3 regions of the Gottfriedia sp. NPDC058432 genome follow, and region 1 is predicted to be linked to each of the others. Evidence: riboswitches for the same ligand, from Rfam matches in the RefSeq annotation. Region 1 holds a riboswitch; each other region holds the start of a gene.
What was found. A riboswitch is a leader RNA that binds a small molecule or an ion and turns the genes downstream of it on or off. The one in region 1 is predicted to bind S-adenosylmethionine.
Positions count from the first base shown of each region.

Region 2: it holds a riboswitch for S-adenosylmethionine, as region 1 does, so the genes downstream of both, ACFWM3_RS19610 (LLM class flavin-dependent oxidoreductase) here and ACFWM3_RS23780 (bifunctional homocysteine S-methyltransferase/methylenetetrahydrofolate reductase) in region 1, are expected to answer to the same signal.
Region 3: it holds a riboswitch for S-adenosylmethionine, as region 1 does, so the genes downstream of both, ACFWM3_RS18035 (2,3-diketo-5-methylthiopentyl-1-phosphate enolase) here and ACFWM3_RS23780 (bifunctional homocysteine S-methyltransferase/methylenetetrahydrofolate reductase) in region 1, are expected to answer to the same signal.

Region 1 covers NZ_JBHXLC010000040.1:4,006-11,877, forward strand. The annotation lists gene metA (homoserine O-acetyltransferase MetA) at 1-406, opposite strand, end outside; gene metH (methionine synthase) at 535-3,912, opposite strand; gene ACFWM3_RS23780 (bifunctional homocysteine S-methyltransferase/methylenetetrahydrofolate reductase) at 3,909-5,735, opposite strand; SAM riboswitch class I at 5,817-5,920, opposite strand; gene ACFWM3_RS23785 (terpene cyclase/mutase family protein) at 6,033-7,872, opposite strand, start outside.
Region 2 covers NZ_JBHXLC010000024.1:25,482-33,353, reverse strand. The annotation lists gene ACFWM3_RS19630 (hypothetical protein) at 139-846, opposite strand; gene ACFWM3_RS19625 (aldo/keto reductase) at 1,164-2,153, opposite strand; gene ACFWM3_RS19620 (histidine phosphatase family protein) at 2,202-2,786, opposite strand; gene ACFWM3_RS19615 (ATP-grasp domain-containing protein) at 3,050-4,006, opposite strand; gene ACFWM3_RS19610 (LLM class flavin-dependent oxidoreductase) at 4,022-5,071, opposite strand; SAM riboswitch class I at 5,233-5,339, opposite strand; gene ACFWM3_RS19605 (Ger(x)C family spore germination protein) at 5,493-6,584, opposite strand; gene ACFWM3_RS19600 (GerAB/ArcD/ProY family transporter) at 6,581-7,672, opposite strand; gene ACFWM3_RS19595 (spore germination protein) at 7,673-7,872, opposite strand, start outside.
Region 3 covers NZ_JBHXLC010000020.1:36,678-44,549, reverse strand. The annotation lists gene ACFWM3_RS18045 (carbon-nitrogen family hydrolase) at 31-813, opposite strand; gene ACFWM3_RS18040 (pyridoxal phosphate-dependent aminotransferase) at 957-2,144, shown strand; SAM riboswitch class I at 2,203-2,306, shown strand; gene ACFWM3_RS18035 (2,3-diketo-5-methylthiopentyl-1-phosphate enolase) at 2,371-3,591, shown strand; gene ACFWM3_RS18030 (2-hydroxy-3-keto-5-methylthiopentenyl-1-phosphate phosphatase) at 3,598-4,251, shown strand; gene ACFWM3_RS18025 (methylthioribulose 1-phosphate dehydratase) at 4,248-4,874, shown strand; gene ACFWM3_RS18020 (cupin domain-containing protein) at 4,891-5,403, shown strand; gene ACFWM3_RS18015 (DUF421 domain-containing protein) at 5,453-6,151, opposite strand; gene yjeM (glutamate/gamma-aminobutyrate family transporter YjeM) at 6,352-7,851, shown strand.

The DNA of each region.
Region 1 (7,872 bases):
TTACATTTTCTTTTGTGAAATCCATGATTTCTTTAAGCTCAGACCAATATTCGACTTCCTCAAACTCAAGTGTCTCAACTGGAGCACCAGTAATAATAAAGCCATCATATTTTGTATTTTGAATTTGTGAAATTGTTTTATAAAAGCTTGAAACATGCTCTTCTGAAACGTTTTTTGGCTTATATGATTCAGTACCGATTAAATCGATATCTACTTGTATAGGTGAATTTGCAATTAAACGTAATAATTGTGTTTCGGTTTCAATTTTAGTTGGCATTAAATTTAAAATGCCTATTTGAAGCGGTCTTATATCTTGCGACTCCGCTCGCTCTTTGGTCATATAGAAAACATTTTCTTTCGTTAGTATTTCCGTTGCAGGTAGATCTTTGTTGATAATTACAGGCATTTTTTCCACTCCTCTTTTTTCTTAGGAAAAAGGCAGTAGAATGATGCATGAACTATTTCTACTACCTATTTAACTATTTATACTAAATTTTGGTTTTATTGAATTAAATGAATAATTATTCTCTCTTTTTAAACTGAAAAATATCTTCCATCTTTATGCGAGAATACCATTGCAGTTACAGATGCTTCTGGTAGCATCATAAATCCTTCTGTTAGATTAATCCCAATTTCATTTGGATTAATTAACTTAAATAGCTTTTCTTGATCCTCAAGATTTGGACACGCAGGGTAACCAAATGAAACCCTGATTCCTTGATATCTTGCTTTAAAACGCTCAGACATTGTGAAATCTGGACGATCTGGGAATCCCCATTTTTCTCTCATTAGCATATGAGTTTTTTCAGCTAAACCTTCTGCTAATTCTAAAGCTAATGAGAATAAAACATGACTCTTTAAATACTCTCCTTCTTGTTTCAATCTTTCGGCAATATTTCTTACTCGTGGTCCCGATGTTACAGAAAAGAATCCAACATAATCCATCTCTTCACCAACAGGATTTAAAAAGTCGCTGATACAAAGATTTGGTTCTTTTCTTTGTCTCGGAAATTGGAAACGTTCAATTGGTTTTTTCGTTTCAGAGTCATAGATAATGACATCATTTCCCTCACTTTGAGCAGGGAAAAATTGATAGATTACTTGGCAATCAAAATATTCATTTCCATCTTTTAAGAATTCTTGAACTAAATCGTATAATTCTTGACCACGTTCTTGATTTTCCCATTTACCTTTAACCCCTAAATGATGTCCTATTAACATTTGGTAATTAATAAAAGGTGCCACTTGAGCTACTGGAATATTTTTTATGACCGTTTTGCTTAATGATGAAGGAACTAAGCAATCTGACTTTTGTATTGCTGATCTCTTTGTACTAACTTCAGGAACTGGCAATTCAATAATATTGTCTATTTTTTTAATTGCTTTTTTCTTTTCTTCTAATGCTTTTAATTCATCTGGATTAACAATTTTATTTGCTAAGTCTAAACCAGTCATCGCGTCATTTGAGTAAACTACTAATCCATCGTAAATGGGTTGAATACGGTTTTCGGTAAATTTTCTAGTTAATGCAGCACCACCAACTAATATTGGGGTGTCAATCCCTGCACTTTTTAAGTCACCAGCAGTAATAACCATTTGTTGAGCAGATTTTACTAATAAGCCTGATAATCCAATAATGTCTGGTTTGTTTTCACGAATCTTTGTAATTAAATCATCTGGACGAATATTAATGCCTAAATTGACAACATCAAATCCGTTATTCGTCAAAATTATATCAACTAAGTTCTTTCCTATATCATGAACATCACCTTTAACTGTTGCTAAAATGACTTTCCCTTTTCTAGAGCTTTCAGTTTTCTCCATAAATTGCTCTAAAAAGTTTACAGATGCTTTCATCACTTCGGCACTTTGTAATACTTCAGCTACGATTAATTCATTATTATTGAAAAGTCTTCCTACTTCATCCATACCAGTCATTAGTGGACCATTAATAATATTTAACGGTATGTCACCACGGTCAAGACAGGCTTGCAGATCTTCTATTAATCCTTGCTTTGAACCTTCAATGACACACGCCGCTAATCTTTCTTCAATCGGAAGCTGTTCTTTTGGTTTTTCTTCTTTCTTTACTGAATTTCTAAAATGCTCAACAAATTTATCTAAAGTTTCCTGAGACGTATGGAATAATAAATTCTCAGCAAGCTCACGTTCTTCTGCAGGAATTGAAGCGAATCGTTCAAGTTTCTCAGTATTTACAATCGCATAATCAAGACCAGCTTTTGTAGAATGATATAAGAAAACAGCATTTAACACTTCACGGCCAGCATTTGGTAATCCGAAAGAAATATTACTTAAACCTAAAATCGTTAAACACTCTGGAAATTCATCTTTAATTAATTTAATTCCATCAATTGTCGCTTTTGCAGAACCGATATATTGCGTATCACCTGTTCCAACTGGGAAAACAAGTGGATCAAAGATGATGTCTGTTGCGCGAATTTTATATTTTTCAGTTAATAGTTGATAACTTCTTTTTGCAATTTCCAATTTTCTTTCTGCTGATACAGCCATACCATCTTCATCAATCGTACCAACTACAACTGCAGCACCATATTTATGAATGAAAGGTAAAATCTTCTCAAATCGCTCTTCCCCATCTTCAAGATTAATCGAATTAATAATCGCTTTACCTTGAATATAAGTAAGTGCTAATTCAATTACATTTTCATCAGTTGAATCAATCATGATTGGAACTTTTACTTTATTAACTAATTGCTTTATGAAATTTTCCATATCTTCAACTTCATCACGATCTGGATCTGCCATACATACGTCGATGACATGGGCACCTTTTTTCACTTGAGCTCTAGCAATCTCTGAAGCTTCTTCAAATTTCCCGTCAGCTATTAAGTTTTTAAATTTACGAGATCCAATAACGTTTGTTCTTTCACCAACGAAAAGTGGTCTCATACTATCATCATAGCGTAGTGATTCTAAACCACTAACAGCATGATCCTCTCTTTTTTTAGGTTGACGAGGTGTAATTCCATTTATCGCTTCTTTCATTGCTCGAATATGTTCAGGCGTTGTTCCGCAACAACCACCTATAATATTAATCCAACCTTGTTCAGCAAAATCACGTACTTTATGCGCTAATGATTCTGGTGATTCATGATAATGGCCATCCTCATCTGGTAAGCCAGCATTTGGATAACAAGATACAAATGTCTCAGATAGTTCTGACAATGTACGAACATGATCTCTCATAAACTCAGGTCCTGTTGCACAGTTCAATCCAATTGATATAGGAGAAATATGTTCAATAGCTAAATAAAAAGCATCAATTGTTTGACCTGCTAATGTTGTCCCCATTGGTTCAATCGTTCCGGAAATCATAACTGGTAATTTTTTATTTAACTCATTAAATGCATTACTAATCCCAATACAGGCAGCTTTAACATTTCTCATATCTTGACAAGTTTCAACTAATAAAACATCTACGCCACCATTTATTAATCCAGTTGCTTGTCGATTATATGCAGTAATTAGTTCATCGAAAGTCACTCCACCTGTAACACTAATTGCTTTTGTTGTTGGCCCCATTGCACCCGCTACATATACCTCTTTACCAGATGCCACAACTGCTTGCTTTGCAATCCTTGCTGCAATTTCATTTAGTTCAATATCTAAATGCTGTAAATTATAATCGGATAAAACAATATTTGTAGCTCCAAATGTGTTCGTTTCGATAATGTCAGACCCTGCATCTATATACTCCTCATGAATTTCTTGAATAACATCTGGTCTTGTAACAACTAAATATTCATTACAACCTTCACATTCTTCTCCACCAAAGTCTTCTGCTGTTAAATCTCTTTGTTGGATCATCGTTCCCATTGCTCCATCAAGAAGTAATATTTTTTCTTTTAATGCTACGTCTAATGTTTTCATAGTTGAATCTCCTCTTTATTGCTGCTTTTAGTAAATTGAATTAAGTCCTCTGTAATTTCATACTTCAAAAATGGAGTGATAAAATAAATCCCGTTAAATTTATCCTTAACATAATCAATAAGCTCTTTTGCAATTTTTTTACCTTCATCAACTGCTCTCTCAGGTTCAACTGATGAAATTCTATTTCTTACCTCTTCAGATAAAGTAATTCCTGGAACTTCATAATGGATAAAATCAGCATTTTTCTTACTAACTAGCGGCATAATTCCAATAAAAATTGGCTGTTTAATATGACGTGTTGACTCATATAACTTATCAATCGTTTCAAAATCATATATTGGCTGCGTTAAAAAATAATCTGCTCCCGCCTCAACCTTTTTCTCAAGCCTTTTAATTGCGGCATCAAACTTTCGAACATTCGGGTTAAAAGCAGCAGCAACAGAAAACCTCGTTCCATTTCCTAAGCTTTTACCGGAATAAAGCCTACCATCGTTCATTTCCTTAATCATTCGAATAAGTTCAAGTGATGCTACATCGTAAACTGAAGTTGCACCTGGAAAATCTCCTACCCTTGCTGGATCTCCAGTAATAGCAAGAACTTCATTTAATCCTAATGTTGATAGCCCCATTAAATGAGATTGAAGTCCGATCATATTACGATCTCTACAAGTTAAATGCGTCAAGACTGGTACATCCAATCTTTGAAGTAGTGATGCCATCGCCACATTCGAAATTCTAGGTGAAGCTAATGGATTATCTGCTAGTGTAATTGCATCAGCTCCTGCGCTATGTAATGCTTTCGCTCCTTCAAAAAACTTTCTCGTTTGTAATGTTTTTGGCGGATCTAGCTCTGCAATGATCGTCGTTCTCTTTTTTGCCTTTTCTGCTAAAGTTTCATTCTTTTGCTCTTCTTGTTTCGGGATTGTAATTTTAATTGTTCTGTTTTTCACTTCTTTTTTTGTAACAGGTTGTAAAGTATCAATCTTACTTCGTAAAGCAGCGATATGCGCTGGTGTTGTACCACAGCATCCACCGATTAGTCTTACACCTTGTTCAATAAATGGTTTTGTCATATCTTCAAAATATTCTGGATTCGATTTGTATACGTATTTCCCCTCATTGTATAGAGGTAATCCTGAATTTGGAAATGCCGATAAATAACCATTCGTTGGTAATGAAACAGTATTTAATGATTCCAGCATATGAAGTGGTCCAAGATGACAATTGATTCCGACTACATCTGCACCTAAATCAATTAAATTAGGAAGAATCTTTTCAATATATTGACCACTTTGCATAACGCCAATTTCTTGTAGTGTCACTTGTGCAATGATCGGTAGATCCGTTCTTCCTCTTAATAGATTTACAGCATCATATAATTCATTTTCATCATAAAATGTTTCAAGCATGATTCCATCTACGCCTTCTTCTAGTAACGCCGAAGCTTGCTCAAGCAGCATCATCTCACGTTCTAAAGGTGTCGTAAAAGTAGAACCTACATATTTCATTCCACCTATTCCACCAATTACTAAAGCTCTACCTTTTGAAGCCGCTCTAGCATTTCTAACAGCCATTTGATTAATTTGCTTAACCAGCTTTTCCAAACCATATTGTCTCAGTTTTCCAGCATTGGCACCGTACGAATTTGTTTGGATCACTTCTGCACCAGCATCTATATATTGTTCATGTATATGAATGATTCGATCACGCTCAGTAATATTAAGTTCTTCAAAACAGCTGTGAAGTCCGCCAGAATACAAAAGCGTTCCCATTGCGCCGTCACCTAAAACAATTCCATCTTTTAACTTTTCCAATAAGCCCATACAATCACTTCCCATTTATATAAAATAAAAAAACGCCATTCCCTCAAAAAAATGAGAGAATGACGTTTAAGTACAGATCACGCCTTATCTCTCATGTTTTAAACATGCTGGATTTAGCACTTTTTAGCTTTCGCTAAAGTTGCCGGGTTTCAAAGGGCCAGTCCCTCCACCACTCTCGATAAGGATTATTTAGTTATATTCAATATAAAACAGTTTACTATATTTATATGATAAAGAAAAGACATTTATGGAAAGATTTCCAAAAATAAATTTATTTTGTTTACATAATAGTATTATTTAACTATTTTTATAGTGTGCTAGTGCTAATAGCGGATAAATTTCATTATAGCTATGGTAATGAATGTAAAACTGACCAGGTAATCCTAATCCGGTTGGATAAGTTAATGCTTTATTAGGCAATTCACTTTGAGTAGTTAAAAATTTAATCCCTTTTCTAATTACTTCATCCTCTTTATGACGGATTGAAAGTAAAGTATCGACTGCCCATGCTGTTTGACTAGGCGTACTATATTTTAAAGGAACATATTTATATTTAACAGGCGAAAGACCTGATTCTCCCCAACCTCCGTCTTTATTTTGAATACTAACTAACCATTTCTCAGCTTTTTTAATTGCCTCATGATTTTTAGGAATTCCCACGGCTCTTAAGCCAGTAATCGCTGCCCAAGTTCCATAAATATAACAAATTCCCCATCTACCATACCAACTACCATTTGATTTTTGGTTCTTTAAAAGCCAATCAACTGCCTTTTTCACAATTGGATCATCGTTTGAAATCGTCGTATAATGTCCAATAAATTCCAATATACGTCCAGTTAAATCTGCAGTAGAAGGATCGATGATAGCATCTTTTGCATTTTCAATTGGTAAAAATGTTAACCATTTATTCGTAACATTTTTTTCGAATGCTCCCCAACCACCATCGTCATTTTGAAGTCCAAGTAAAAAATGAACTCCCCTCAACCAACTTTCACTTATAGTTGGTTGTTCCAAAGAACTTCTTGCAAGCGCCCTTAAGACTGCTCCAGTATCATCATTATCTGGAATAAAAGAATTAACGTCAGAAAAGCCCCAACCGCCAGGACTTAAATTTTTAGCATGAACCTTCCAGTCACCATTCATATTTTGTTGTTTTTTGATTAAGTAGTTAATCGATTTCGAAACAATCGGATCATTTACTTGATAACCAGCTTCTTGAATTGCATATGACAATAATGCAGTATCCCAAACTTTTGATGGCGAATTTTGAATATGAAGGCCCGCTTCTGTATCGGCTGCATATGAAAGAAGTCCTTGTAGCGCATTTTGAATGACGGATGAAGTAGCTTCATAACCTAAAGCCATTAAAGCATAAATCATATAAAATGTAGAACTGCCATAACTATAAAAGGTTCCATTTGTTTCAATACGATCTAATATAAATCTTTCAGCCTTTTCATATCCTTTCTGGTGAAAATAGAGAGGATATGAAGCTAGCTTTTTACCTTCTTCAAGTAAAAATTGATAAAAACTCCCTCGCTCTTCGTAAAACCATTCTACCTCACTAGTTTCTAAAAGATAATCAATCGTTAAATCATCATCCAATTTCACTTTAAATCGCTTATTAATACAAAGAATCATAGGAACTAAATGAACTCTAGCATAATTACTTAAATCAAATAAACTTAACGGCATTTTATCTGGTAGTAAAAAATAGCTCATAGGAAAGTAAAATAATTTAGGATACTCAATTAAACCATGAGTAGCTAGAATCATCTTTAACATAAAATGTGTTTTTTTAATCCCACCGTTTTCACGAATAAATTTTTCAGCTTTTTTCATACTTGAATGTTCTTTTGTATACTTTTTTGAGATTAATAAAGCTATGTAAGCTTGTACTGTTGCATTTAAGTTTCCCTCTTTCTCATCCTCGTATAATTTCCAAGCTCCATTCGGATGTTGAAGATTGATGATACGATCAATAATCCCATCAAATATTTTTTGATTTTTGTATTCAAGATCATTCATTAATAAAATCATAAAACTATCCGTTATTAATGAACCTTCAAAACAATATTCCCAAGAACCTTCTTCATCTTGTTTCGTCCTTAGACGTTTAATCCGCTCTTCAATATTT
Region 2 (7,872 bases), on a different contig from region 1:
TCGGCCAACGATACGAAACAAAAAGGCCGATACATCCTTGTGGAAGTATCGACCTGAAAGTACTTATTAAAGTGTTCATTTTCAAAAGTTTTAATCAAATTTTTACAAGATTAGCAAAAAAAAATTTTAATAGATCCTTTATTTTCTAAATAAAGAGAAAAGCCATCCCCATTTTTCTTTAGGCTTCTGTATCACAACTTCTAAACGTTTATTAAAATTATCCTGTGATTGCCACTCTATTCTCTGTTCTTCTCGGATGTTTTGTATTTCTTCTTGTAAAAAATCCATTTTTTGTTTTTCTTGTTCCAGTAATGTCTCGTATTGGATTTTTTGTTGTTCGGCTAATTTTTCAATTTTGGTATTAGTTTTGTTGGATGAATTTCCAATATTTGCACTTATATCATGATGGTCTTGTTGAAGCCTTGAAACTGCCGTTTTAAGTTCTGACATATCATTTTTCAATTGAACATTCATTTCACGTGCAGCTGCGAGTTCACTGACTAAAAACCTTAAAAACTCTTTTAATTGATTTGGGTCATGTGGTAAATTTTCATATGTATCGGATATCGCAATTTGTGTTTCATCGAAACCTTCTAATCTTTCTTTTTGTTGAAATACGAGGTCTTTTGCAGTATCTTCCAGGGGCTTTTCTGAATCGCGTAACGCTATAAGCACTCTAATATCAGATTGAACAAATATACGCCGATCTCCATCTTTCAAGAACTCATATCCATTTCGCTCTAAGATTTGGCCATACTTTCGAACAGTAGGTGCTGCAATACCCAGTTCTTCTGCTACTTCCTTGGAAGAAAAAGCTCGTTCATTCGGTTGTATATCACTTCGCATAACAGACCTCCTTTTTAACAAATATGAAGGATTTTTCGGCATATTGCAACATATATCACTGTGATACAAAAAAAACATGTGATGATTTCCTACTTCTATCGTTTTTTAGTGTAGCGCTCTTACAAAACCATTTTCCAATTAAAAGGTTGGAAACGGCAAAAGTTACAGTACAAGTAAGTCTTAGAAAAGCAATATGCACGATATATATACTAATTCATCCTTTATAATCTAGAGCTTTTGATAGTGAAAGCACCTAAAAAATCCCCTTTTCACACTTAAGGAAAATAGGGGATCAACACATTATACTAAAATTGACATTAATTAGCGCCTAAAGCACCAACTACCGGATGTGGAACATAAGGCTCTTGCAAATACGCAACTTCTTCAGTCGACAATTTAACTGACAAAGCCCCCACTGAATCTTCAAGATGAGATGTTTTAGTAGCTCCAATTATAGGCGCACTAACTGGTTCTTTCTGCAGTAACCAAGCAAGAGCAATATTTGATTTTGTTACTCCATGTTTTTCAGCAATCTCTGCAACTCGCTCCACAACAAGTCTGTCTGTATTTTCAGTTGCACCATATTTAGATTTTTGAGTTTCATCAGTTTCAGATCTTAACGTCGTATTTGACCAATCACGTGTCAATCTTCCTGATGCAAGTGGGCTATATGGAATTACGCCGATTTTTTCTTCCTTACAAAGAGGCAGCATCTCCCTTTCCTCTTCACGATATATGAGGTTGAGATGATTTTGCATTGAGACAAATTTGGTCCATCCATTTTTCTCTGCAACATGTAAAGCCTTCAAAAACTGCCAAGCATACATAGCGGAAGCACCGATATACCTTACCTTACCAGCCTTCACTAAATCATGAAGTGCCTCCATTGTTTCTTCGATTGGTGTGTTATAATCCCAACGATGGATTTGATATAAATCCACATAATCTGTTCCGAGGCGTTTAAGACTTTTATCAATTTCACTCATAATATGCTTGCGGGAAAGTCCGGAACCATTCGGACCTTTGTGCATAGGGAAATAAACCTTCGTAGCTAGTACTATTTCATCTCGATTGGCATAATCTTTTAAAGCTCTACCAACAAATTCTTCACTAGTACCATCTGAATAGACATTCGCCGTATCAAAAAAGTTGATACCTAGGTCTAGTGCTTTTTTAATAATTGTACGGCTGCTCTCCTCATCGATTACCCATGGATGGATCCAACGTTTTGCATCTCCAAATCCCATACAGCCAAGGCAAAGTCTAGATATTTCTAATCCTGTATTCCCAAGCTTTGTATATTCCATTTTAATTTCCTCACTTTCAAAAATATGTAATCTATTAATCTTATAAAACTATACTTGGACTACATCACTAAAATTATGATTGATAATCTCAACTAATTTAAATTCCCTCTTCTCATATTCAAACTTCAAAATGCAACAATTTCCAATTCGATTTTGTTGTGTGATAGAGCTTTTGTGTTCCCAGTACCTCATAAAATTTCTCAATGCTGCTCCGTGTGAAACAGCTAATACCACTTCATTATCTTCATCCATTATTTTTTGACATGTAGTAGCAATTCGTTGTTGCAATTCTTTTTGGTCTTCTCCGCCAAACTTAACAAAAAAGTCACCATAAGGTAGTGGTGGATTTAAATCTTCACTTTCACCTTCAAACGTTCCAAAATTCCATTCTTTTAATCCTTTTAATCTTGTATACGGTAATTCTGTCACGATTTCTAACGTATCACTCGCTCTTTCTGATGTAGAACAATAGGCATGATCGAAAATAATATTTTGTTCTTTAAAATACTTTGCAGCAGCCTCCGCTTGTTTAATTCCTAATTCTGTTAGAGGTGAATCACACCAACCTTGAATCTTCCTTCTTTTATTAAATAATGTTTGACCATGTCTCATTAAATAAAAAGTCTTTTTCATTTGTATCCCCCTTTTGAATCTTAAAAGCATATTTTAAAAATCAAGTGGTACGAAATCATTTGACCTTTTTTAGTCTCAAAACTTAATAACAACTTACAATCCTATATTATCAATATATTAATTTTAATCGTTAGCATATTCCTCTCAAATAATTGCCTATTACTCTTAGTTCAAGAAAAAATTTAATAAACTAAACATAAAAAAGCCCAAACCTTTGTTGCGTGTAGGTCTGAGCTTTTTACCGTTATTCTAAATAGATTTTCTTAAGCCGTTACTGTTGTAGTGTATTTTTCTTCCAAAGTCTTCTTTAAAAATGAAGCTAATTCGAGCATTCCGAATTTTCCAGCTTTTTCTTCTGCATCTGAGTTATAGTTGGTATTTGTATTGATATCATACGTAAAAATTGTACCTTCAGCATTTCTGATAAATTCGATTCCGGCAACTTGGACATTATTTTTAGCTAGAACCTCTTTATATTTCTCAATAATTTCGTCCTCAAAGCCTTCAATGATTTGGAACTTAGGTTTCTCTTCTACTTCTTCTCCTACTGGGCAGAATAAATCACCAATTTGGCACGCATCAGCTGGGCAAAGTTCAAAACCTTCCGAAGTATCAACTTTAACTGCATAAACAAAGTTTCCTCCTACAAATTCACAACGAGTGATGTAGCTTTCAGGGGATTGAATGTATTCCTGAATCAGTGTAATTCCATCAACTGGTTCTTCAAAGGTAGGTCCTTCCACATAAGCTTTTAAAGCTTCGATACTATGAAATAGTTGAACCCCTAACCCTTTACCAGCACGATTATGTTTCGTAATAAATGACTGTCCAGCAAAGTTTTTAGCTGCCTTAATAATGTTTTGTTTTCCAACTGCTGCGATCGTTTTAGGAGTCTTCACAGCATACTTGTTTAGCTCTAAATATTGTAAAACCTTACTAACTTCTAGCTTCAAGGCATTCGTTCCATTCAACACCGTACGACCATGTGCTTCAAGCCAAGCTAATACTTGACCAGTAAACTCGGCTGCAAAACGATGATCACGTGTATGAGAGGACGCACTCATTCGGCTATAAAAGATCCCTTCTGGTGGTGCAGTTGATAAATCTACCGTACCTTCGTCTAAATGCCATTCCTCATAAGGAACTCCAAGCTCCTCTAATCTTTTTGTTAAATGCACAGTCCACTCACTATTTTCATGAATTACGTATACTTTGCTCATCTTTAAATCCCCTTTCTAGTTCTTTATTAAACTACGTTTTTGTTCTACTAATGGCATAACTTGTTTTGAAAAGCGTTCCATTTCCTCAAGTTGAGGTGAAAATTGTAATAATAATAAGTCTAGGCCAGCTTCTTCATATTGTAAAATTCGTTCTGCAATTTGCTCTGGTGTTCCTACTAGATTTGGTCTAAGACCACGATTTGAAACTGAGTAATCTTGTAATTGGATTTGTTGTTCTAATTGTGATTTTGTAGTGAAGTCTTTAAAGCCTGCATACCCGCTTGAATCTTTCACAGTCGTAATTTTTTCTAGCTCAGCCAAAGCCTCTTCTTCTGTATCTCTACAAATAATATAAGCGGCCATACCGAAAGAACTTAATGGTGCATTTCCTGTTTGTTCACGGCGCACCTTCATATCTGTTACTTTCTGATTAATTTCTTCAACTGTTCCACCGTGCATCACATATGCGTCGCACTTTTCTACAATCGTTTGCTTTCCTTTTTCACTTTCTCCGCCTGCATATAGAATCGGATTTGGTCTTTGAACTGGTTTTGGAGCAAGCTTTGTATCCTTTAAGTCGTAATATTTACCTGAATAATTGAACGTTTCTTCTGTCCATAAGCCTTTAAGAACATCAATAAACTCCTCTGTCCGAGCATAACGCTCATCATGTTCTGTAAAAATACCGCCATATTGACGAGCTTCTTCTGCCCACCATGCAGAAACGACGTTTAGCGTAAAACGGCCGTTACTGATTTGATCAATATTAGCAGCCATTTTTGCTGTTACTGCAGGATTATGAAAACCTGGACGAATCGCAGTCATAATTTCGATTTTTTCCGTCACTGTAGCAAGTGCCGCTGCTGTTGACCAAGCTTCAAGTGAATCATGCTCCGGACCTTTAATATCGTTTAAATATAATTCAGCTATTAAAGTAGTCGAGTATCCCCATCTTTCAGCTGATTGAATAACCTCTTTAGCATATTCAAATGTTGGTGGCATTCTTTCGTCATCCACATTACGTAACCATCCTCCAAAAATCGGTAACCAAAAACCATATTTCATTTCTATTCTCTCCTTTATCATTAAAATTGTCTAGTTTTCGCATTGGTTAAGTTGGGTTTATATATAGTGAAATTCAGTTTTGTTTAACCTTCCGCGTAAATAAATAAAAAAAGAAAAAAGCCTCTTTCATTCAGAAAGAGGCATCGGAAACAATTGTTTTCGACTTATCTATCAGAATGATTTCATTCTGCAGGAAGTGGCACCGTTCCTAAATAAGGAGGTTGCCGGACGTCATAGGGCCTGATCCCTCGGTCACTCTCGATAAGTTTGAATTATGTAATTTCTTTAACTGAATCATAAATCCTAGTAAACAGATTGTCAATAAGGGAAATTAAACATCTTTATTGAGATAGCGCTTTCTTCGTTGTATTTATTAGAAAAAATAAAATTTTATAATTATTTAATTGAAATTAAATCGAATTTAATACATAGTACCAGTTCCCTTTAGTTTCACTTCTGATTTTACTCGAAATTCAATTTTTGGATAAATTTCTTCCCACTTATTTATTTCTTTTTTTGTCACTCCGTATTTTGCTTGATAGTTTAACCCAAGTCCAAGTGGATCAACATTTAATTCCTGTAGACGTTCTAGAAATTTTTTTGTTCTTGAGCTCATAATGATTGATGCTTTTTTCTCATACTCTTTCAATTCTCTATTTTGATGTAGTGTCTTATTAGATTCCTCAATAAATCCTTTTACCTTTATATGAACGTCTAGATATGGCTTTTTATTTTTAGGCATAACAATTTTCATGTCAGTTTTCGTATTTTCAGCACTTATGTAAAATTGATTTTTTCCTTTTCCAACATTAATTAATGTTGTTACTTTGGGATTTAAGAGCTCATTAAGCATCCTTGTTTCATCACGATTTAATACTGCTTTAAATTTTGTTCCTTTAAAAACTGCGGAAGTATTAATTTTAAAGGAACTATCGAACGGTTCAATAATAGGTAAATATGGATCTATACCGTTTTCTATCAATCGCATATAATAATCATTAAGTATCTCTGACATTACATATGGTGACCTATTTGATTCTTCATTAAAAGCTAACACAACAGCGTTACCCGCTAATCTCTCTGATTTAACCCTCCATGATAAAGCTTCTTTTGCAGTAGGTTCTCCTACAGCTACATAAGCAACACCTTGAATATCTGGCCGTTTAATAAACCACTTCATCAAATCAATTTGGTTTTCAACTAGTAGCTCTTTATCGATAACGATTACCCTACATTGAGCAAAATCTAATTTTTTATCTACTAAAGATTGGATTATTCTAATGGCCTCAGAAACTGAAGTTGATTTTTGAGAAATAATTTGAAAATTAGACTTTCCCGCTCCAATTTGTGCTGATGGGATGGCTAATTTCACTGACACAAGGTAGACGCCATTTTCATCTGTATGATCGATTCCTATCGCTACGACAAAAAAACGTTTATCAACATCGAGTAATTGGCAACCAGACATAAAACTTAATTCCATAATTAACAACAACGTTAAAATACGGTTCATGCTCTTTGCCTCCGTGATAAGAAAAAAATTAACACTACTAATATGCCTTCAGCAGGAAAACGGATATTTTGCCATATTTTAATCAGATCAAATAATTCTCTTTCGTTCGTAAATGTCTGCAGTGTCATCGTAACGGCTCCAAAAAATAGAAAGATCATATATCCATAAAATTTCCTTTTTTTAGCGGGTTTCAAATTATAATTAAAAAACATTCCTTCAAATAGTTTTAAACCAACATGCCATGTTAATATGCTAAATAATAGTGACAACAAAAGGAATATATAAAGCATCAAATATAGCACTCTTTCGATAAACCCATATTCCATTCTTAGAGAATCAGTTATGAAGACCCAAGGAAACACTACATCATTAATCCCTTTAACACCTAAAAAAGCAATTGGGACGAAAAATGTAAAACTAATTACAACGAATCCGATTAAAGGTAAAATCCACAGAAATTTAACAACCTTTTTCGTTTCAAGATAACGATTGATGATCGCTAGATTTATATAGCCTGTAAAAAAATAAGTAGCAGCTGAAATAGAACTATAGTTAGGCATTTGCCAAAAATAATGGAGTATTCTTTTAATATGGACGAAATAAAAATAATTGCTTGCCATAGCTTTATAAACGATAAAAAAAACAACTGGAGTAGCTACTAGTACCATTATTTCAATAACGTTGAGGATTGATTCTGTATAACAATTTGCTCCATAAATAACAATAATTAGAAAAAAAGCTAAAACATATCCCATATTTAACTCAGTATTTAAATACAGTACAGTAATATATGTGAAAGAAATTAAAACAAATGCCCCTGCAGCCAACCACATTACGCCTAAAAATGCTAAGTAAATGTTTTTAACAAGTTTAGGTAGTCTATTGTTAAAAATTTCGGGCAATCCTTTATTAGGAAATTTACTTATTCCGATCGTAAACAAATAAATAAATATTCCACCAATCAAAACACTTAACACCATAGATATAAGAGACCCATTAAAACGCTCGCCAATTAAAATCATTGGTACATTGATAATAATATTCAACATCATTGTTAGCAGTACAGTATAGTAAAAGTGACGGGTCAACTAGCTTTGCCCCCCCTTTGGGTTCTCAGTTATCGTTTCAATTTTATCGGAAGATCCCCATTCAATCGCTAAAAAAGGAGTCCCAAAGCTTCGCTTATTAGCAAAATAACAGATAAGTACAAGCATACCTCCAACTAATCCGACCAACCCAAATAGAGTTGCTAATATAATCAGTGGGTATCTAATACATCGAATTGCGA
Region 3 (7,872 bases), on a different contig from region 1:
TTATAAATTTTTAATTTGTCAATCACTTTTTTAAATTTTTTTGTAAATTTCTTCTTTTCTGTCTTCAAAAATAGGGATTGTACCGCGTATTTCATCGACTTTTTTCGGATCAATTTCACCGAATACGATTTCTTCATTCGTGCTACCTTTGGAAATTACTTCTCCCCAAGGGTCAATGATCATTGATCCTCCGCCAAATGTATTCGCTAAATCTTTTCCTACTCGATTACAAGCAACAACATAACACTGATTTTCAATTGCTCTTGCTTTTAACAAGATTTCCCAATGATTCATTCTTTGAATTGGCCATTCAGCGACAAAAAATAAAACTTTTGCACCTTTTTGAGAATGAGCTCCAATCCATTCAGGAAAACGCAAATCATAGCAAACAAAACCTGCAGCTGTTAATCCCTCGATTTCAAAAAGACCGTCTGTTTCCCCTGATTGAAGATAGTGATGCTCGTTCATTAACTGGAACAAATGAACTTTATCATAAGATTTTACTAATTCACCAGTATTGCTAATAACAATTAACGTATTCGTTACCCCATTTTCTCTTGCAATTGGGAACGAACCAGCAATCAATATTACATTATTTGATTTTGCAATCGACTGAAGTTCAGAAATAATCGCTTCTTGTTCACCTGTGTGCAAGCCAATCTCTTCCAAACAATAGCCTGTTGTCCATAACTCTGGTAATACGATAACCTGAACATTTTCTTTAACAGCTTCGTTTATTTGAGTTTTCATTTTCTCTAAATTAGACTTTGATTTACCTAAAATAACGTCAGATTGAATACACGCAATTTTAATCACAATTTATTCACCCTATTCTAAATTTTATAGACATTTTTAAATCGAGCATATATGATGGTGAAAGTTATTGCAACAATCGTTCCTGAAAATCATTCGATTAAGTAACGATTTAATCAACTTAAATTAATTATATTTTTGGAGTGATTAACTTGAATCATAGTAAACTATTAAACAATTTACCTAAACAATTTTTTGCTTCACTAGTCCAAAAAGTGAATCAGTCAATTAGTAATGGTCACGATGTCATTAATCTTGGTCAAGGAAATCCAGATCAGCCAACACCCGACCATATTATAAAAGCATTACAAAAGTCTGTTGAAAACCCTTTAACTCATCGTTATTCTCCGTTTAGAGGGATGAGCTCTCTAAAAAATGCTGTTGTAGAATTTTATAAACGAGAGTATGATGTTGATTTAGACCCAGAGGAAGAAGTAGCCATATTATTCGGTGGAAAAGCTGGATTAGTTGAGCTACCACTTTGTTTATGTGACGCTGGAGATACAATTTTAGTTCCAGATCCAGGCTATCCAGACTATTTATCTGGTATATCTCTTTCAAAAACAGTACCATACATGCTTCCATTACTTGAACAAAATCAATTTTTACCAGATTATAAATTAATTCCTCAGGATGTTTTGGATGCTAGTAAAATATTATTTATCAATTATCCAAATAATCCCACTGGCGCTATCGCAACAGAAGAATTTTTTAAAGAAACAGTTAAGCTTGCAAGAAATAATCAAATTACAGTTTGTCATGATTTTGCTTATGGCGCATTTGGTTTTGACGGCAAAAAACCTTTAAGTTTTCTTCAAACGCCAGGAGCAAAGGAATGCGGGATTGAAATTTATACCCTCTCTAAAACTTATAATATGGCTGGTTGGAGAATCGGTTTTGCAGTTGGAAATAAAGAGGTTATTTCAGCAATTAATCTATTACAGGATCATCTTTACGTTAGCATCTTCCCTGCTGTTCAAGAAGCTGCCGCTGTTGCGCTTACAGAATCTCAAGAAAGTGTAAAACAACTATTAGCACTTTATGAAGAGCGTAGAAATGTATTTATTAGCGGTTGTCACGAAATTGGATGGGAAGTAACTGCACCAGCAGGGTCCTTTTTTGCATGGCTAAAAATTCCAGCAGGTTTTACATCACAGGAATTTGCTGATCTATTACTTGAAAAGGCTCATATTGCAGTCGCTCCAGGAAATGGATTTGGAGAATATGGTGAAGGGTATGTAAGAGTCGGCCTACTATCAGATACTGATAGACTGAAGGAAACAGTTGCTAGATTAAAAGAGATTGAAGTATTTTCAAAATTTAATGTTTGACAATTATGATTGTTCATGAAATAATGCGATTAGATTAATAATTCAAAATTAAATATTAACTTTATTCAGAGTAGGTGGAGGGACCGAGCCCGACGAAACCCGGCAACCGGCTAGTTAACTAGTACGGTGCTAATTCTCGCAGCATTTGCTGACAGATAAGGTGTAGGTAAACCTCTCCTTAGTGGAGAGGTTTTTTGTTTGATTAAAACTTTTTGGAGGTTTTGAAATGAGTGGAGTAATAGCAACTTACCAAGTTTATGATAAAAATCATCATTTAGAAAAAAAGGCAGAGTCAATCGCTCTAGGTTTAACGGTTGGTTCTTGGACGTCATTACCTCAAAATGATCAAATTCAATTACAAAAGCATAAAGGTAAAGTTCTTTCAGTTCGTGAAATAGAATGCGAAGAAAATATCGTTAACTTTTTAGGATATAAACCAACAAAAGGGATTATTGAAATTTATTATCCTAGCTTAAATTTTTCAGCTGATCTTCCAGCTATTTTAACAACAGTTTTCGGTAAGCTATCCCTTGATGGCGAAATTAAACTAATAGATTTAAATTTTACTGATGACATTTTAAATTTATTTCCGGGTCCAAAATTTGGTATTAAAGGCATTCGAGAAAAATTGGATGTATATGATCGACCTTTATTAATGAGCATTTTCAAATCAATAATCGGCAGAGACATTCAATACATTTCAGAGGAATTAAAAAAGCAAGCTTTAGGCGGCGTTGATTTAATTAAAGACGACGAGATACTTTTTGACACGAATACATCTATAACAGATCGCGTCACTCACGGAAAAAATATTTTGAACCAAGTTTATGAAAAAACAGGACACAAAACATTATACGCGGTGAATTTAACTGGCCGTACATATGAGTTAAAAGAAAAAGCATTACGTGCTGCAGAAGCTGGTGCGGATGTATTTTTATTAAATGTATTCTCGTATGGAATTGATGTACTTCAAGGTTTGGCAGAGGATCCATCAATTAATGTTCCAATTATGGCCCATCCTGCTGTTTCGGGTGCGTTTACAGCATCACCAATTTATGGAATTGACGCAGGATTATTATTAGGGAAACTTTTACGAATTGCAGGTGCAGATTTTAGTCTATTCCCTTCGCCATATGGTTCAGTTGCATTACAAAAAGAGACAGCTTTAAAAATCGCTGAAAATTTAACTGTATCAAATGGATTAAAAGAGACATTCCCAGTACCTTCTGCTGGAATTCACCCTGCGCTAGTGCCTCAATTAATTCAAGATTTTGGAATTGAGCAAGTCATCAACGCTGGTGGCGGTGTTCATGGTCATCCGGATGGTCCGATTGGTGGAGGTAATGCATTTAGAGAAGCAATTTCAGCAACACTGTCTGGAGTTGGGCTAAAAGAATACGCACTTCCAAATACATCACTACAAAAAGCATTACAACTTTGGGGGTAAACAACAATGGCAATAAAGATTTTTTGTGATTTTGATGGAACAATTACTGAGGGAGACAATATCGTTAATTTAATTAAAGAATTTGCTCCTCCTTCAGTAAGTGAATTAACAAGTGAAGTATTAAATGGCAATCTATCGATTCGAGAAGGCGTAGAGAAAATGTTTGCTACGATTCCTTCAACGAAAAAACAAGAAATGACTGATTTTGTAATCGATCGTACTATCATTCGAGATGGTTTTAGCGATTTTATTCAATTTGTAAGCGTTCAACAATATGCGTTAAAAGTTGTAAGTGGCGGGCTAGATTTTTTTGTTCATCCTATATTAGCGGATTACCTTCAACCTTCGGATATTTTATGTAATCGTACTGACTTTACGGGCCAAACTGTAAAAATTCATTGGGATCATTCTTGTGATGAAAACTGTACGAATGATTGTGGAATGTGTAAACCATCTGTTAAAAGAAAATTTAGTGAATCAAATGATTTTATCATTGTCATTGGCGATTCAATTACTGACTTACAAATTGCAAAAGAAGCCAATTTAATTTATGCTCGAGATTTCTTAAAAGATAAATGTGAAGAACTATCTTTACCTTTCATTCCTTTTGAAAATTTCTATGATATTCGAGCTTCATTAGAGAAGGAGGTGCTAGTATGAAGGACTTTTTCAAACATTATGATGAAATCCGTGAAGTAAAAAAAGTACTAGCTGATCGAGATTGGTTTTTAGGAACTAGCGGGAATTTATCAATTAAAGTAAATGACGAACCTTTAAACTTTTTAGTGACAACTAGTGGTAAAGATAAAACTAAACATACTTATGACGATTTTTTACTCGTTAATGAATTTGACCAATCTGTTTGGGATGAATCAAAAAAACCATCAGCTGAAGCCATTTTACATCGGCTAATTTATCAACATACAAATGCAAAATGCGTACTTCATGTACACACTTTAGCAAATAACTTTATAACAAAGGATTTTCCATATCAAGATGAGTTATCTTTTTCTGGTATCGAAATTATTAAAGCATTAGGATTATGGGAAGAAGATGCAGAAATTACAATTCCAATCATAAAAAATCTTGCGCATATCCCTACTCTTGCAAATGAATTTCTTCCACATATAAAGAATGATCATGGTGCTGTATTAATTCATAATCATGGTATAACAGTTTGGGCCGAATCAGCATTTGAAGCTAAAAAGCATTTAGAAGCTTATGAGTTTCTATTCCAATATGCATTACAAGGTATTCAAAAAAATACATTTATAAAGAATTAATTTGGAGGAATGAAGAATGGCAACAATTTGGGTAGAAAAAAAAGATTATCATATTACAAGTGATGTTGAAGTAAAAGCTTATTTAGAAGAACAAGGTGTAATTTACGAAAATTGGAATATCGAACAATTACATAGTTCGTTACAAGAAAAATTTATTTTATCAGATGATGAAAAAGCAGCAATTCTTGAAACATTTAAAGCTGAAATCGACAGTATTTCATCAAGACGTGGCTATTTAGCGAGTGATATTATTACTCTTTCAGAAGCAACTCCAAATCTTGATGAATTACTTAAAAACTTCAATCGTGAGCATCATCATACGGATGACGAAGTTCGCTTCATCGTTAGCGGTCACGGTACGTTTATTATCGAGGGAAATGAAGGCTTTTTCCATGTTAATTTGAATCCTGGAGATTTAATTTCTGTACCACCAAATGTACGCCACTACTTCACTTTAGCAGAGGATCGTAAAGTAGTAGCTGTTCGATTATTTGTTACGACTGAAGGTTGGGTACCTATTTACGAATAATTTTTATAAAAACTAAATTGACTCATATCCTCTTTAGGATGTGAGTCAATTAATTTTCTTCTTCATTGAAATGATCTTCTCGGTAGTCGATATATAACGACCCATCTGTTTGTACTTCAACAAAAAACACATCTGAAATTGATGTTATGCCTACCCTTTCAAGTTGAGCTATTAACCATTTTTTATCCAAGTTTAAATTTGATAATGCATCTTCGTTTACTTCCCCATCAGATACCACTGCTGTTGACGTTGGAAATAACAAAGTTTTTTTCCATGTTTTATTTTTTTTCGTTTTAACATCTTTTGTTTTCATAATTGATAGACTGCCATCAATTTCAAATATAGCGTACTCTACATCTTTCAACGAATAAATATTCTCATTACGAAGCATTCCTTGAAATTGCTCTGTATCTAATCTAGCTTTTTTTAATGCATTTTCCATTATTTTTCCTTGTCTAATTAAAATAATTGGTTCCCCAAGAATCATCCGACGTAAAGATTTAGATTTTAAACTTAAATACCCCATGATGATCGTCAAAACTGCCCAGCCAACTAATCCAATGATCCCATCTTCAATATCTAATGTTTTAGATGTCGTTATAGATGCTGCTACATTCCCTATTGTAATGGCTGTTATAAATGTAAATACATCTAATTGACTAATTTCCTTTTTCCCCATTAATCTCGTTAAAATAAATAAAACAAAAAATGAGCATATGACCCTAAATACTACTTCATTAAAGCTCATTTATTTCATCCTTTCTCTTTCAAAAAACCATTTTAAGTATTTATTAATCAACTTAGCGTTTGAAAAATAGAACGAAACTATTCTTTATTATTTCTAAAAAATAAGTTTAAACCTAACTGTGTGTATGTCCTCATAAATTACCGATTATTGAAGAAAATATTACTATTCATTTATAATCGACTATTTATTGGGGTGAGATCTTGAGTAAAAAACTTTCACTTGTTGGCTTAATATTAATGGTATTTACCACTGTATATGGTTTTGGAAATATACCAACCGCTTTTTATTTAATGGGATATAGTGCAATTCCATGGTACTTACTCTCTGCTATAACGTTTTTTATTCCTTTTGCATTTATGATGGCTGAGTTCGGAGCTGCATATAAGCATTCAGAAGGTGGAATTTATACATGGATGGCTGATTCGGTTGGACCTAGATTCGCTTTTATAGGTACCTTTATGTGGTTCTCCTCTTATGTAATTTATATGGTAAGTGTCTCCTCAAAGGTTTGGATTCCACTATCAACGTTCATTTTTGGTAGTGACAAAACGCAATCACTTTCATTATTTGGACTTACTTCTACTCAATCTATCGGATTATTAGCATTACTTTGGATGTTAGTTGTGACATTTTTTGCTTCGAAAGGAATTGAAAGCATTAGTAAAGTTACAACAATTGGTGGTATTACAGTTTTCTCTTTAAATATAGTGCTGTTAATTACAAGTATCATTATTTTGGTATTAAATGGCGGCAAATTTGCTCAACCGATTAAAAGTTTCTCATCAGCATTTGCTCACTCACCAAATCCAAACTATCTTTCAACCCTTGCGATACTATCATTTGTTGTATTTGCGATTTTTGCATATGGTGGGCTAGAAGCAATCGGTAGTTTAGTTGATCAGACGGAGAACGCTGAACGGAACTTTCCAAAAGGGATTACCATTTCAGCAATTATTATTTCCGTAGGATATTCGTTAGGCATTTTTTTAGTAGGAATCTTTATAAACTGGTCAAATGATTTAAGTGCTAGCACTACGAATTTAGGGAACATAACATATGTACTTATGTACAATTTAGGATTAGAACTTGGAAAAGCTTTTACTTTATCATCACATACTGCCGATCAAATTGGTATTTGGTTTGCAAGAATTACTGGTTTATCAATGTTTCTTGCATATACCGGAGCATTTTTCACATTAATTTATGCACCGTTAAAAACAATCATTAAAGGCACACCAAAATACTTATGGCCGACAAAATTTTCTGACACAAATGAAAAAGGTATGCCTGTCAATGCAATGTGGGTACAATTTTCAATTGTTTCAATCATTATTGTCCTTACTTCCTTTGGTGGCCAAGGAGCATCAGCATTTTTTAATAAAATAACTTTAATGACAAATGTTTCAATGACTTTACCTTATATATTTTTAGGTATTGCGTATCCAATGTTTAAAAGAAATGAACAAATCGACAAGCCATTTCAAATTTTAAAATCAAATTCATCTTCTTTATTTGCGAGCATTCTCGTTATTTTGGTTGTTGGATTTGCAAACTTTTTTACGATTATTCAACCGGCTATTGAAGGTGATTTCAACTCAACAATCTGGATGATTGCAGGACCAATTTTCTTTTCAATTTTGGCTTTACTAATTCTTAACCGTTCAAGAAAACATACCCAAAAAGAGAAGAAAATTGCATAGCAATCTTCCCACTTATTGTTA